2 regions of the Shewanella zhangzhouensis genome follow, and region 2 is predicted to be linked to the other one. Evidence: predicted binding sites of a transcription regulator. Region 2 holds the regulator's gene; the other holds the start of a gene.
The links. The regulator sigma-54, encoded in region 2, starts transcription at its own class of promoters, with help from an activator protein. The targets are predictions, from matches to a motif close to GTTGGCACGNNNNTNGNNT.
Positions count from the first base shown of each region.

Region 1: a site for sigma-54 is predicted at 1,562-1,580, ahead of flgA (flagellar basal body P-ring formation chaperone FlgA). Genes of this name have one in related genera too.

Region 1 covers NZ_CP080414.1:2,947,450-2,955,425, forward strand. The annotation lists gene K0H63_RS12910 (CheR family methyltransferase) at 1-430, opposite strand, end outside; gene K0H63_RS12915 (chemotaxis protein CheV) at 591-1,511, opposite strand; gene flgA (flagellar basal body P-ring formation chaperone FlgA) at 1,715-2,422, shown strand; gene flgM (flagellar biosynthesis anti-sigma factor FlgM) at 2,497-2,832, shown strand; gene K0H63_RS12930 (flagellar protein FlgN) at 2,941-3,375, shown strand; gene K0H63_RS12935 (LPP20 family lipoprotein) at 3,504-3,959, opposite strand; gene K0H63_RS12940 (FlgO family outer membrane protein) at 3,956-4,588, opposite strand; gene K0H63_RS12945 (flagellar assembly protein FlgT) at 4,875-6,050, shown strand; tRNA gene K0H63_RS12950 (tRNA-Arg) at 6,105-6,180, shown strand; gene K0H63_RS12955 (methyl-accepting chemotaxis protein) at 6,705-7,976, opposite strand, start outside.
Region 2 covers NZ_CP080414.1:3,833,363-3,841,338, reverse strand. The annotation lists gene rapZ (RNase adapter RapZ) at 1-651, opposite strand, end outside; gene ptsN (PTS IIA-like nitrogen regulatory protein PtsN) at 648-1,091, opposite strand; gene hpf (ribosome hibernation promoting factor) at 1,094-1,381, opposite strand; gene K0H63_RS16925 (RNA polymerase factor sigma-54) at 1,412-2,893, opposite strand; gene lptB (LPS export ABC transporter ATP-binding protein) at 3,005-3,736, opposite strand; gene lptA (lipopolysaccharide transport periplasmic protein LptA) at 3,733-4,287, opposite strand; gene lptC (LPS export ABC transporter periplasmic protein LptC) at 4,274-4,831, opposite strand; gene kdsC (3-deoxy-manno-octulosonate-8-phosphatase KdsC) at 4,828-5,379, opposite strand; gene K0H63_RS16900 (KpsF/GutQ family sugar-phosphate isomerase) at 5,376-6,353, opposite strand; gene K0H63_RS16895 (calcium/sodium antiporter) at 6,397-7,359, opposite strand; gene mlaF (phospholipid ABC transporter ATP-binding protein MlaF) at 7,542-7,976, shown strand, end outside.

The sequences.
Region 1 (7,976 bases), 890 kb from region 2:
CCTGAATCGATGCGCCTGCGGGCAAGCCGCCCGGACGTTTTTGCTGATATTCGAGGATAGTCATCGCCAGCGAATAAGGCTCTTGCCCTGAAGAACAAGCGGCAGACCAAATTTTAAGCGGCCTGCCAAGCTTGGCATAGTCAGGCAGCAGCGCATTGGCGAGCAATTCGAAGGGGTATTTATCACGAAACCACAGTGTTTCGTTGGTAGTCATGGCATCAATGACCTCGGCGCGCAGTTGCCGCTCTGTGGGTTTCATTGAATGTTTGACCACTTCTGATAACGAAGGCAGGTTGTATTTGCCCATCAGAGGCGCAAGGCGGCTGCGGACCAGATACTGCTTGTTTTCGCCAAGCACTATGCCGCTGTGTTGTTCAAGGAACAACCTGAATTGATTATATTCCGCTTCAGCCAGTGATTTGTCTGACACCGTTTCTCATCCTGCACCAAATAGAGAAAATTAACTCAATAACTGGTTAACTTTCTGATTTTATTCCCCAAAAATAAGCGCTGCTTTATACATTATCCAGTGACTGAATACAAGCGCCCTTGGAGGAGTATAACCCCGCCCAAGGGGAATGCCATCCTGCTCAGATACTCAGGTGCTTGTTAACCGCAGCGGCCAGTTCGTCGGGATTGAACTTGGCAATAAAGTCGTTGGCACCCACTTTCTGAACCATCGCCTGATTAAACACACCGCTCAGCGACGTGTGCAAAATCACCTTGATGTCTTTGAGTTTGGGGTCATCACGGATTTCGGCGGTCAGGGTATAACCGTCCATTTCCGGCATCTCGATATCGGAGATAATCAGCGGGATCTCGTGAGCCACGTTGGTCATTTCCGCCGAAATGGCTTTCAGCTTTTCCAGTGCTTCACGGCCATCTTTTGCCGTGTCAATCTGTAGCTCAAGGGAGGTGAGCGCACGAATGATTTGCTTACGCGCCACCGCAGAGTCATCAATCACCATGATGTGGAAGTGCTGCCCACGATCAATCGTTAACTGTGCATCTGTGTCTTCACTGATGGCGGTACGGACCGGACTGATTTCATCAAGAATTTTTTCAACGTCCAGGATTTCTACCAGCTCTCCATCAATCTCGGTGACCGCTGTTAAATAGGAGTAGCGACCAGCGCCCTGAGGCGGCGGCATTATGGCCTCCCAGTTCATGTTGATGATGCGCTCGACTGAATTCACCAAAAAGCCCTGAACACTACGGTTATATTCAGAGATAATAATAAAGCAGTTCTGAATGTTCTCTATGGGTTTGCCACCGGTGGCCGCACTGAGGTCAATCACAGAAATGGTGGTACCACGAATATGGGCCACACCGCGCACGAATGGATTGAGCTTGGGTAATCCTGTCAGGGGTGGGCACTGCAAAACTTCTTTTACTTTAAAGACGTTGATACCGAAGCGCTGACGGCCGTTCAGCTTGAACAGCAGCAGCTCCAATCGGTTTTGCCCCACCAGTTGGGTACGCTTGTTGACTGACTCAAGAATGCTCGACATAAGTTCGCCTTAGTGGTCTTGATGGAATGACGCCCCGATCACCTCGGAGCATAGGCATGTAACTTGCTTTTGTTATTGTCACCGACAACCCTTGCCCCAACTTCGTCAAACTTCTGACGGCCCGTCTAAGCGCTTGGACGAGGTACTTTGGTGCTGAATGAAAGTATAGGTGTAATCTGGCGCCACACGCTAGTCTGTTCATTATGAAAGTAAAGTTAGCACAAGTTTTGGTGATTCTGACGTTGCTACCCAAGGTATCAATCGCAGAAGAACCTCATATCCCGAGTATATCGGCCATCGCTTCGGCGGCTGAAGCCGTGGTTATTGAAAAAATTGATGCACCGGCGAACGCCAAAATCAACGTACAGGCCCAAAGCCTGGAAAGCCGGGGGAATCTGCCCCGATGTGAAGGACCTGTATCAGCAAGACTTGCCACCGACAGACCCATTTCCCGTAACAATACAGTGCGTATAAGCTGTGTCAGCCCGGATCTGGACTATCCTTGGCAGATGTACCTTTCTGTCCGCGCAGAAGTGCTTTTCCCTGTGGTGGTGGCCAAACGCCCGCTGGGTAATGGCGATTTGCTGGACGCAGAGAGCATCGAAGTCAGATATGTCGACAAAACTCTGCTGCGTGGCCAACAGTTTTCGCACTTACAGCCCCTTTATGGATCGCGGGTTAAGCGCCGTATCCCCCAGGACGCCCCCATCTTTGCCGACAACCTGTGTTTTGTATGCAAGGGAGATGCGGTAGCTATTTACGCAAAATCAGCCAGCTTTGAGATAAAAACCCAGGGCGAGGCCTTGGCCGACGGTAACGAAGGCGATAGGGTTAGGATTAGAAATATCAACTCAAACAGGGTATTAGAGGCAACTGTCATCGGCGTTGGCGAAGTGGAAGTCAAAATGTAAAATACCCTAAAGCTTTGCTGGCTGCGGCCGATATAAACCTCAAGAAACCCAAATCCGTGACACTGGAGCCCGAAATGGCCATCGAATTACCCAAAAACAATGCCGCGTCCAACCGCGTCGGCAACACCAGCAGTCCACTGACCAGTGCCCGCACTGCCCAGGCATCGGCAGCACAAACCGCTCAGCCACAGGTACCCCAAAAGGCCGACTCGGTGATGATCACCAGTCAGGCTCAGCAATTGCAAAGCGTGCAGTCAAAGCTGTCTTCTCTGCCTGAAGTTGACCAAAAGAAAGTGGCCGAAATCAAGCAAGCCATTGCTGAAGGCCGTTATAAAATTGACCCTGAAAAGCTCGCGGCCAATATCGCCAGCTTTGAAGCAGAATTACAGGAATTAGGCCGAGACGCCTGATTTCCAGCACGGATTGGGAACTATCCAAAGCCGGCCATTTGATGATGGCCGGCTTTTTGCATTCTTTAATCACTAACCCTGATGTCAATAAAACCGGGATGCAACACCATGGATCACGTTAATGAACTCAATCAATTGCTCGATGCACAACAGAGCCTGTTGGAGCAACTTCTGGCTGCTATGGCAGCTGAACGTGCAGCCCTGATTGCCCAAAATGCATCTGAGCTGATGACCATCGCAGAGCACAAGTCCTCTGCCCTGTTACGACTGAAGCAAAATGATGATGTCATGGCGGCTCATCCCGGTCACAGCCTGCTGACAAACGATAACGCCCTGGCGGCCAAGGTAGCATCGGTTCAACACACCCTTGCACGCTGTAAGCAGGAAAACGAAGCCAACGCGCAGCTTATTGAACACAGCCAGGCAAGCATTAACCGGCTGGCACAGGCGCTGCAGGTAAGTCGCAACGCCAGTTCCCTTACCTACACGGATAAGGGTAAAACATCGACCATCTCTACTCTGGGTAGCAGCATAGAAGTCTGACACGCCCGGGGTATAAGCGCTTTATTGCCACCTGCGCCTATGTCGACATAGCCTACAAAACGCCCAATAAAAAAGCCCCATTCTCAGGGGCTTTTTTACTGCGGCTGCGATTAAGGGGAGTGCCAACCTTAAAAGTAAGTCACTTCCTTTACCTTGGAGGGGCGATTCTGCTGCTGATAGATATCCCACACGCGCGCAAAATCCAGTTCCAGCTCTGTCACATAATGCTCACCAACAGGATAGGCCTTAACGACTCTGGCGCCGCGGATGACACCAGATACCGATGCTTTAATGCTGTCACTGCCCATGGCCCAGTCGTTCACGCTGGCGCCGGCACTGATTTTTTGACCGTAAACCTGCTCTGCCAGTTCTCTGTATGCCGCAAGCTTTGAGGCCTGCATGGCCATCAGCACCTTTTCGGCCTGGGTCTTCGCAGGTTGGGTTGCCAAAGGCGCATAGCCAATGGCGGTCAGCTTGGGAAAACTCGCTGGCGCCTCAGTCTCCCACTGCACATAACGGTCATCACTGCTGGCGCACCCGGCTAAAAACACCAGGGTCAAACAGGTGCTAATCCACTTTTTCATTTGTCTTCTCCAAGCAGAGTGACCCTGTCCAGCCCCGGCGCTTCATGGCGATATAACAGCCCGTCTTTGGAAACGACTTGCTGGGAGTAACCCAGGTAATCCCTGAGATCCCCCGGACGACTGAACGACTGAGATGTCGCTACCACACGGTTATTGGCTATGTCGACCAGACGGCTATTTACTGTCATGCCATCCCGCCCCAGGCTGTAAGTAGCCACCAGCACATGCTGGGTCTGGGCAGATTCACGCAGCTTTTGCCAATCACGACTCAGCAGCAAGTCCCCTTTGTCTGTGACTCTCAGGGTTTGGCTGATAGCCGTATCCACCACGTTGAAGTACCGGGCATGCAGCGCGGCCATCATGCCCTGCTGCAACTGGCGGGCAAAACTGCCACTTTGAGTCATGTCATCCACGTTTACCGGGGTTGTCACCACGATGGGATCGGTGGATGAAAGCACGTCGTTGGTCAGCAGCAGCTCATTGACTATCTGCTGTGCCAGAACATTGACTTGCTCCCGTTGTGGGTAGCCGTCTTCCCCATAGGATACACTCTGAGGAACCTTGGGCTGCCCCATCGCAGGCAACCATACAAAAGCGAGTGCCAGAGCAGTGACCATTCGCACCTTCATAGAGACAACTCCATGATTTTATATAAATTAATAAGAAAACCCATCTTCAGACTTTCCACTCCATTACACAGCTATCGGCACCTGTGGCAATTACTTTACTTTAAAACACCATAATCCCAGCGGATGCCAGGCCTGGGGCGGCACGTAACTTGCTTAGTCCGTATCATGACAGAACCATCCGGTATCCAGCATGCACCGCGGCGGCACTAAAATGGCTTGCAGGCCCTGTGCCAAAGACACCAATGGATGGAACCCTCAACCCTTTGAGATGTGGCAGGACAGGCATATGGGATTGATAAAATCCGCCCTCGTTTTCAGCGCGCTCCTTATGAGCATTCAGGCACAAGCCGACTGGGTGACCGCCCAGGGCGAGGCCGTTATCGTCAATGGTAACGTCACCAAAGCTCGCGCAGAAGCCATTGAGCAGGCCGTCAGCTATGCCAGCCTGCAAGCCGGTGTCAGCATTGAATCCTCACAGCAGATGGTCGATGGTCATCTTACCGATACCAGCACCCGTCTGATGCAACAGCTGATGACTGGGCCCGTACAGCTCATCAGTGAGCAGATTGAAAACAACCGCTTACGAGTGCAACTGCGCGTCGAATTGATGGAAGCGCCTCAAAATCAGTGTCAGAGCACCCACCTGAAAGCAGCGATACTATTGCCCGAAGCCGCCGTGAGTCACCGCAGCCAATTGGCGCAGGGTCAGATAAATAACCTTGGGGAAGCCGTATCCCGGCAGCTCGCCCGACGACTGGACAGTACCTCAGGTGCGGCCTTTGCCAACCTGCGGCCCGGCGCGCGTCTTGATGTGGACGCAAGGCAACTTGCCGCCCCCGGCTATCGTTTGCCGGGGTACCTTGCCATGGCAAGCGATAGCCAATACGTTTTGGTCCCCCAAATTACTGATGTCTCCACCGAGCCCGCGCAAAGTAGCTACTTCGGCCTGGTCACAGACGCCCCCGAGCGCCAGTTTGCCCTTACCCTCACCCTGTTCCAGGGGATCAGCGGCGAAATTATCTGGCGTGACGAGTTCACAACCTCTGCTCCCTGGGAGTTCGAACGCACGGAGCAGGTGTCCCCAACCCATGACAGGTTCTGGCGCTCAGCCTATGGCATGGCGGTAGATAAACTGCTGGTGCAGGCGGTAAAGGAACTCGACAAGGCACTGTTTTGCCGCCCTGTACTGGGGCAAATTGTTGCCAGGCAGGGGCAAACTTTGATCCTGAATCTGGGACGTCGCCATGGCATTAAGGTCGGGGATGAACTCGCCGTGGTGCTGGCAAAACACATTCCAGACAGGCTGAACGACACCCGCGCCACCGGGAACAACACCAAAACAAACATCAGCATAACCCAGGTAACTGAAGACAGTGCCCGCGCCGAGCTCTCTGGTCTGGGCAGCGTGGATAATATTCAGGTCAGCGATATTGCGATAAAAACCGGGCAGAACAAGAATTAACCAGTTAAATATCAAGACTTTTAATCAAAGACAAAATAGGTATAATCAGCGGGTCTCCCTATAGCTCAACAGGATAGAGCAGTCGCCTCCTAAGCGACCGATCGGGGTTCGAGTCCCTGTGGGGAGACCATTCACTTGTGCTTGTGAATGCTTGCACAAGTTTCAAGCTTGTCGTTCAGTTCCTCTTTTTCTGCCAATTTTTGTGTTTCTGTTGCCGCTACAGTATCTGTATTGATCGGCTGTGCCGCTTATGTGCCGCCACCGTGGCAATCTCTTGTTTCAACTGCAACTTCCGGCATCTGATGCCATTAATCCCCGCGTGGCGGCCAGAGGCCTTCGGGGAACGCTTGCGAGATGAAACTGTTCATCTCGCAGTCTGACGACACGCTTATCCCCCTGCCGTGGGTGCCGTGCATGGATGCACCAATGTCGCGATCGCATGGATACGAATGAGCGCCCCTTGGCACATCCACTTAGGTGACGCGCAGCGAGTACATCCATGTAAGCTCGACGACAGCATCCATGCTGTAGAAGTTCACTTCAGGGGATATGCTTCGGAATAGCCTTGCGGCTCAGTCAGGCATGTGAATAATCGCCAAAATGCAGTGACTAACGTTCAGCTTGGTTGGCCGCTACACTGGCTAAGCAATCAACCTATACCTTGAATACCGCAATCAACTGCTCCATCTGCCGAGAGTCTTCGGCAATCCTGTCGCTGGTGTGGCCGACGGTTTCGCTCTTGGACTGATTGTCCAGGGAGATGTCGTTGATCCGGGTGATGTTCTGATTCAACTCGGCAATCACCGCACTCTGTTCGTCGGTCGCCGTTGCTATTTGCAGATTCATATCGTTTATCTGACCTATGGCCTGCTTAATCAGCCCCAGGGCATCCATCACCTGAGCCGTTTCATCCACCGTGTTATCCGATTGCTGGCGCGCTCTTGCAACCGACGCATTGACCTTGTCGACGGCGCCACGAATGGCCTCAATGATGGCATTGATTTCCTGGGTGGACTGCTGGGTACGGCTCGCCAGCGTTCTAACTTCATCCGCTACCACGGCAAAGCCCCGCCCAGCCTCACCGGCGCGGGCAGCCTCAATGGCGGCATTGAGAGCCAATAAATTCGTCTGCTCGGCGATGCCCACAATCACATCGAGAATTTGACCGATTTCACCCGAGCTGACCTTGAGGGCCTTGGCAATCTCAGAGGTCTCTTCCAGCTCGCTCGAAAGCTGCCGGACATTACCCATGGCATGGGTGACCACCAAATTGGTACTGTCGGCCTGGGCGTCGGCATCTTTTGCCGATTGCGCCGCAAGCTGAGCATTCGCCGCCACCTCACTGGCAGTGGCCGACATTTGATTGATGGCGGCTGCCACACTCTGGGTTTCCTGTTGCATGCTGTTTGTGGCATGGGCCGCTTCGTGGGCGACATTCGACAGCGAGGCCGACAGCTGACGGCTGTGGTCGACCGAGTCGCGCACCGAGCTGACCAATGACTGGATGCGGCCAACAAAGGCATTAAAGTATACCGACACCTGTGATAACTCATCACGGCCGCGCTCTTCCAGCCGCAGCGTCAGGTTGGCTTCGCCTTCGGCAATGTTTTTAAAAGCCATAAGGGTTCGCTGCAGGGGCTCGGTCACGCTGCGACTTATCATCAGCAGCAGTGCCAGCACCGGTCCCCACACCAACAAAAATACCAGTAAGTATTGCCAGGCAAACTCCTGTTTCTGGGCCGCAATGTCATCCACATAAATACCTGTTCCCACAATCCAGTTCCACTCATTAAAGCGCTTTACCACACTCATCTTTGGACTGGGGGCATCGGCGTCGGGCTTATTCCACATGTAATTGACCAATGCAGAATCACTGTTTTGAGTGAGGCGGATCATTTCGGCAAACAGCTTTACCCCGTTGGGGTC
Region 2 (7,976 bases):
CTTGTTGACCAATACCTGACGCTCCAAAAACAGCTTAACCGGCTCATTCAGACCCGTGAGGGGCCTCAGCTCCGGTTCCCAATGGGGATTGGGCAAGAAGCGGGCATCAAACATAAAGTCTGCTTCTGTGGGCATACCATGCTTGAAGCCGAAAGATTCAAAGATAATCACCAGCTCTTTGTCGGTGCGTCCAAGCAGTATCTGCCTGACAGCATCAGCCAGTTCATAAACATTCAGATTGGAGGTGTCCATGAAATGGTCGACCATGTTGGAGATAGGGGCCAACATTTTGCCTTCGAGCTTGATGGCTTCCTGCAAAGAGACCTTGCTGCGGGACAGGGGGTGCAAACGGCGGGTTTCGCTGTAGCGTTTCAGCAGTACCTTGTCGCTGGAGTTGAGGAAAAAGCTGGTGAGCTCTACGCCTTCCGGGAGCCTTGCCAGCTCTTTTTCGAGGGCCTTTTCCTGCTCCGGCATATTGCGGATATCGATGCTGATGGCGACCTTGTCGTTATTGCCCTTGAGCTGGGCAAGCAAGGGCCCAATCAGCTGCAATGGCAAATTATCGACGCAGTAGTAGCCCAAGTCTTCCAGGACCCTGAGGGCTACCGACTTTCCGGAGCCAGAGCGCCCGGAGACTATAACGAGTTTCATCCGATGATTACCTGGTAAAGTTCCTTTTCATCGTGGCTCTTGCGCAGCTGTTTGAGGATCTGCTTGTCATTCAGCTTTTCGGCCATGGCGGCCAGGGTGCTGAGATGTTGCTGACACTGGTCCGATGGCACCAGCAAGGCAAACAGAATGTCCACCGGCTGCTTATCAATGGCGTCATAACCTATGGCTTCTTCACACTTGATAAGCACAGCTAAAGGCTTATCGATAGTGCCAATGCGGCCATGGGGAATGGCAATACCATTGCCAATACCGGTGCTGCCCATTTTTTCACGGGCCAGCAGGCTTTCGAATATCTCTTGAGACGAGAGGGAGGGATTCTGGGCAGCAGCGAGATCGCTAATCAGCTCCAGCACCTTTTTCTTGCTGCCCGGAGTGGCACAGCTAGTGCACTCCGGCGCCAGGATGGTACTTAGTTCCATCGTTAATGTTTGGTCAGTTTCTCTTTGTGTTTAATAACCTGACGGTCCAATTTATCAATTAGGGCGTCAATGGCGGCGTACATGTCTTCATGTTCTGAAGTGGCGAATACCTCGCCACCGTTGAGGTGAAGCTTGGCTTCTGCGATTTGCTGCAATTTCTGAACATTGAGAACAACGTGGACATTATTGATCTGTTCGAAATGGCGTTCAAGCTTGGAGAACTTGCTCTCTACGTAGTTACGCAGTGAATCAGTGATTTCGATATGATGCCCAGTCAGATTGATTTGCATAGACACTTTCCTCCAAAGACCTTGGGTGGGTTATAAACTCTTACGTTGGTTCGACGGTGGGATCAGCATCGCTTCTCGGTATTTGGCGATGGTGCGTCTAGCAACGTTGATTCCTTGTTCTGCCAGAAGTTCCGCCATTTTGCTGTCGCTCAATGGTTTCTTCTGATTTTCTGCCGCCACCAGTTTCTTGATAAAGGCGCGGATGGCAGTAGATGAGCATTCTCCGCCATCTTCGGTCCCGACGTGGCTGGAGAAAAAATACTTGAGTTCAAAGATACCCCTTGGGGTATGCATGTACTTTTGAGTGGTGACCCGTGAGATGGTGGATTCGTGCATCTCTACCGCTTCGGCGATATCGTTGAGCACCATGGGTTTCATGGCCTCTTCACCATACTCAAAAAAGCCCTGCTGGAACTGCACTATGCAATTGGCGACTTTCAGCAAGGTGTCGTTGCGGCTTTCCAGGCTCTTGATAAACCACTTGGCCTCTTGCAAATGCCCGCGGATAAACTGGCTGTCAGCCTGGTTGCGACTGGTGCGTGCCATGGCGGCATATTGCTGGTTCACACTCAGTTTAGGCATACAATCGGGATTAAGCTCTACAACCCAACGGCCATTTTTTTTACTGACCGAGACATCCGGAATGACATACTCATCCTTGGTGCTGGTCACAGACTCACCGGGACGGGGGTTCAGCCCCTGAATGAGGATGATTGCATCCCTGAGTTCTTCTTCCTTGAGGCGGGTTTTACGCATCAGGGTACGGAAGTCGCGGTTGGCAATCAGATCCAAATGGTCACGGATAAGCAGCTTGGCGTTGTCCAGATGGGGGGTATCCGCCGGGAACTGACCAAGTTGAATGAGCAGGCACTCTGCCAAATCACGGGCAGCTACCCCGATGGGGTCGAAGTGTTGAATGCGTTTGAGCACGGCCTCAACTTCGTCAAGCTCGACTTCTTCATCGCCCACGGCCTCGAGAATTTCTTCAAGACTTTGGGTTAAGTAACCCTTTTCGTCAATGGCATCTATGATGGCAGTGGCAATGGCCAGATCGGTATCGGAAAAAGGGGTGAGATTTTTTTGCCACTCGAGATGTTCGTACAGGCCTTCACTGGTTTCGCCCTGAAACGGCATATCATCTTCGCCACGGATCCCGGGACCGGAAACGGGGGCGGCCGTAAAGACTTCATCCCAGGTGGTATCCATTGGCAGCTCGTCCGGCATGGACTGCTGACTGATAGCGTCTGAAGTTTCCAGCGAAGCACTGTCACTGGTGTCGTTTGAGACGGACTCCTGGCTGAACTGGTCGTCAAATTCTTTATCGCCGCCGTCGGCATCAAACTGATCGCTGCCCAGTTCGTCGTCCAGCTCCAACAGGGGGTTGGCGTCGAGGGCTTGCTGAATTTCCTGTTGCAGTTCAAGCGAAGAGAGTTGAAGCAGACGAATGGCCTGCTGCAACTGTGGCGTCATTGTGAGTTGTTGTCCCAGTTTTAGCTGGAGCGACGCTTTCATTGTACTGCGAATCCTTCACTAAATTATTCAGGTAGAAAGCTTTTCTATCAGGTTATCCGGTGATTTACCACCCTGATTATCCGGATATGAGAAGGGGGCTTTGTTAATTAACTATAGCCTGAATTGCTCACCCAAGTACACTGCACGCACCTGCTGATTGTCGAGGATTTCGGCAGGGGTGCCTTCGGCAATCAAATCGCCATGGCTGACGATATAGGCTTTTTCGCACACATCGAGGGTTTCCCTCACATTGTGGTCGGTGATAAGCACTCCGAGGCCACGATTCTTGAGTTGCTCGATAATCTTTTTGATATCGATAACGGAAATCGGGTCGACCCCGGCGAAGGGCTCATCCAGCAGGATAAATCTGGGGTTGGCGGCAAGTGCCCGGGCAATCTCGACCCGGCGACGTTCACCCCCTGACAGTGACATGCCCAGATTGTCACGGATGTGGGTGATGTGGAACTCTTCCAGCAGCTGCTCCAGCGACTCTTCACGCTCATCGGCGTTCAGCTCTTTGCGCATCTGCAGCACAGCCATGATGTTATCGCGCACCGACAGCTTGCGGAAGATGCTGGCTTCCTGTGGCAGGTAGCCAATGCCTTTGCGTGCGCGCAGGTGCATGGGATCCAGCGTCAGGTCATCATCGTTGATGTGTATGCTGCCCTTGTCGCTCTGTACCAGGCCTACCACCATGTAAAAAGTGGTGGTTTTACCGGCCCCATTGGGGCCCAGCAAGCCGACAACCTGGCCGGTATTTACGGTGAGGCTGACGTTTTTGACAACCTGGCGGTTTTTGTAACTCTTGGCGAGATTACTGGCCTTCAGGGTCAGTTGGGTCATTGCTGCTTCTCTTGCTGAGGTTGCTCAGTAGTGCCCTTATCCTGCAGCTCCTGCTGGTAATTTTCGGGCTTGATGATGGTGATAACCCGGTCGTCTTTTTTACCGCTGCTTTGGGAAGTGAGCTGCTGCTTTTCGATATCGTAAACGATGGAGTCGGCGCTGACCTGGCTGCCATCCTGCTCGACCTTGGCATTGCCTTTGAGGCTCATAACGCGACTGTCGATGTTGTAGCTGATTTCGGTGGCACTGGCATGCACGGTACGGCCATCTTCCACCTGCTGGCTGTAGGTGGCTGGGTTACCCTTGGCAAGCAGAATACGTCTGCCGCTTTTCTCGTCGGTGAACGAGCTCAGTTCATCAGCCTTGAGCATCAGGCTGCCCTGGGTCAGGGTAACCGGGCCTTCATAAACGATGCGCTTGTTTTTCAGATCGGCATAACTGTTGGCCGCGGCAATTTTTACTTCCTGGCTCAAATCAAACTTGGTGTTGGCCAAAGCCACAGCGCTGCAGGTGCAAAGCAGCACCAGAATGAGCGACTTATTTAGGTTCATAGGTTCCCTTAATCTTGCTTAAGAGCTTAACTTCTTTGGCATTGAGATCAGCATAGAGGCCATGGCCGCTCAAGTGGAAGTTATTGCCGCTGATAATAATTTCTTTGTCGGAGGTGAGGATCATCGTCTTGAGATCCAACTCCAGGTAACTGGTATTGAGCTGCTGCAGCGGCTCGTCTATGGTCAGGGCCTCAATCAGTACTTCTTCTTCGAGCATGACCTTATCGCTGGCCTTGTCCAGTCTGCCGGTTTTGGCGGTGAGACGCCATTCACCCTGGCCATCTTCGGGAAACAGGGTGTAAACAGGCTGAGTAAACAGAGTTTGCGCATCACCATCGAAGTGTTCCATGTAGGAGGCGCTGACGCGGCTTTCCAACTTGCCCTCGGCGTTGTAACTGATACTGCGAAGGTCGGTTGCCACGTAATCAGGCTTTTGCACACTGTCTGTGAGCTGAGGTTGACTGGCCTTTTTGCTTTGCACCTGCCAGTAGAGCGTCAGCGCGGTGCCGAACAGCAAAATGATGGCGAGTGTGACCCGATTCATACGCTCATCCCGTGGGCCGAATCGAACTTATCCTGGCTAATCAGCAAGAGATCGGCGAGTTCTCTGAGGGCTCCATGCCCACCGGGTAGCGTAGTGACCATGTCGGCGTGTTGGCGAACAAAGGGATGACCATCGGCGACACAAACCCCGAGTCCCACTGCTTTCATCACAGGTAAATCCACCATGTCATCACCAATGTATGCCACTTCGGCCCCATTGACGCCATAGAGGCCAAGTAACTCTTCATAAGGCACGAACTTGTTATCAACGCCCTGATAGATATGGGCGACCCCGAGGGCCGTCATGCGGTGTTCCACAATCTGGGATTTGCGCCCGGTGATCACAGCCACCGCGATACCCGCACCCTGGAGGGCTTTAACGCCATAGCCGTCACGGGTATGAAATGCCTTCAGCTCTTCCCCCTGATTGCCAAGGTAAATGCGGCCATCGGAGAAGACCCCATCTACGTCACAAATGAGCAGCTTGATACCTTTGGCCTTGTTCCAGATGGCATCATCAATGGGGCCGTAGAGTCCTTGGTGCATCAGATAACCCCTGCTTTAACCATGTCCAGCATGTTGAGCGCGCCGATTGGGCGTCGCTGGGTGTCAATCACAATCAGGCCGTTGATATTTTTTTCATCCATGAGTTTAAGAGCTTCGGCAGCCAGCATGTGCTCACCAATGGTGATGCAATTGCGGGTCATCACATCGGCAATACTGGTTTGACGCAGGTTAATCTGCGCATCAATCACCCGGCGCAGGTCACCGTCGGTAAAGATGCCTTCCAGGGCACCTGAAGCATTCACTATCGCCGTCATCCCCAGGCCTTTCTTGGAGATTTCATACAGGGCATCGGTAATGCAAATATCGTCATGCACCAGTGGCAGCTCGTCCCCTTTATGCATGACATCACTGACATGCAGCAGCAACTTGCGGCCCAGAGCGCCACCGGGATGTGACATGGCAAAATCGTCCTTGGTGAAACCTTTGGCCTGCAGCAGTGCAACTGCCAGGGCATCCCCCATCACCAGGGTCGCCGTGGTGGATGATGTCGGTGCCAGCCCCAGGGGGCAGGCTTCTTCCGGCACCTTGATACACAGGTGCAAAAGCGAATGCTTGGCCATGGTGGACTCAGGCTTGCCTGTCATGGAGATGATAGGAATACCACGGCGTTTAATCACGGGCATCAGGGTGAGTATTTCACTGGACTCACCGGAGTTGGAGATGGCCAGCACTATGTCGTTGTCGCTGAGCACGCCCAAATCGCCGTGGCTTGCTTCCCCCGGATGCACAAAAAACGCCGGGGTGCCGGTACTGGCCAGGGTGGCGGAAATCTTGTTGCCAATGTGGCCGGATTTGCCCATGCCCATCACGATAACCTTGCCGGTGCAGCGCAGGATAAGCTCGCAGGCGTCGGCGAAGGCATCACTGTCGACAAACTGGTACAGGTTGTCCAGTGCTGCTTTTTCGATGTCGATAACCTTGCTGCCCCATTGGCGCAGTTGCTTTCTGTCTACCATATCTGTCTCTCTGTCTGTGCCGGTTTAAACCGACAGATCAGGGTCAGTGTGCCTGGAACAGCACGTACTGATAACCGATAAATATCACCAGGAATAAACCGCCGTGCCAGCGTTTGAGTTCGCGGTCTTTGCCGCTTAAAAGCACAAAGAGCGCCAACGCTATGCTTGTGGCTATTACCATGTAAAGGTCGCGGCTGACGGCCTGGGCATCGACTACGCCTGGGGCGATGATGCCGGGCAGCGCGAGAACAGCCAGGATGTTGAACATGTTTGAACCAACAATGTTGCCAATTGCCAGGTCATCTTCTTTTTTCAGTGCACTGGCCACACAGGCAGCAAGCTCAGGCAGACTGGTACCCACGGCGATAATCGTCAGGCCGATAATCAGGTCCGACAGGCCGTAGTATTTTGCGATGCCTACTGCGCCATCCACCATCCAATCTGCAGACAGCGGCAAAAGTATTATGCCCACAACCAGCCAAATCAGTGCCTTGGAAGTAGGGACATCTTTGGGGATCTCTTCATCGGCTTCAGCCGCCAGGGGGTCGGGGTCCTTGTTGGTCAGGGCGTGCCAGATGAGATACAGCATCAGCAGTAAAAAAGCGCCCATGAGTACCCAACCCTCGGTGCGGGTGAGCATACCATCATGGAGGAAATAACCTGCCAGCGCCGTGGCAGCCAGCATCATGGGAATTTCCCGCTTGAGGGTTTGTGAGCTGACGGCAATGGCGCCAATCATGGCAGTTAAGCCCAAAATCAGGGTGATGTTGGCGACGTTGGAGCCCAAAACGTTGCCCACAGCGGTATCGCGCATGCCATCCATAGAGGCGGTGGCGGCCACAAACATTTCAGGGGCGGAACTGCCCATGGCAACAATTGTCAGACCAATGAGCATAGGGGGCAGGCCCAGATTTCGGGCGAAGGCCGCGGCGCCGTAAACAAATTTGTCGGCGCTCCATACCAAAACCGCCAGACCCGCAACAAGCATTAAGATGTTGAGTAACATTTATTGACAAAATCCATGAATACCAAGGCGCATTTTCGCTGGAAATCGGGCAAATTAAAAGTATCAGGGGCGGGAAGTGTGTAAGCGGTTGTCCCAATCCCGGCAATTCCGTACAATTTGCCCTCTTCAAACTGGTGCCAGGATGGCCGAATGTCACTTCATCTCAAGCGCAGGGATCCACAATGAATCATGAGTCCGACGTATTGGTCGAAATCCGCAATTTGGGTTTCAGCCGCGGCGAACGTGTCATCTATGAAGATATCAGCCTGTCTATTCCCAAGGGGAAGGTGACTGCCATCATGGGCCCCAGCGGCATTGGCAAAACTACCCTGTTGAAGCTGATGGCCGGGCAATTGGTGCCGGATCACGGTGAGGTCTTGTTTGACGGCGTGAATATTCACGATATCAGCCGAAGTGAACTCTTTGAGCTGCGTAAACGTATGAGCATGTTGTTCCAAAGTGGCGCCCTCTTTACCGACATGAATGTGTTCGACAACATCGCCTTTGCGCTGCGGGAACACTCAGGGCTGGATGAAGCCATTATTCGCCGTATCGTGCTGATGAAACTCGAAGCCGTGGGCCTCAGGGGCGCGGCCATGTTAATGCCAAGCGAACTC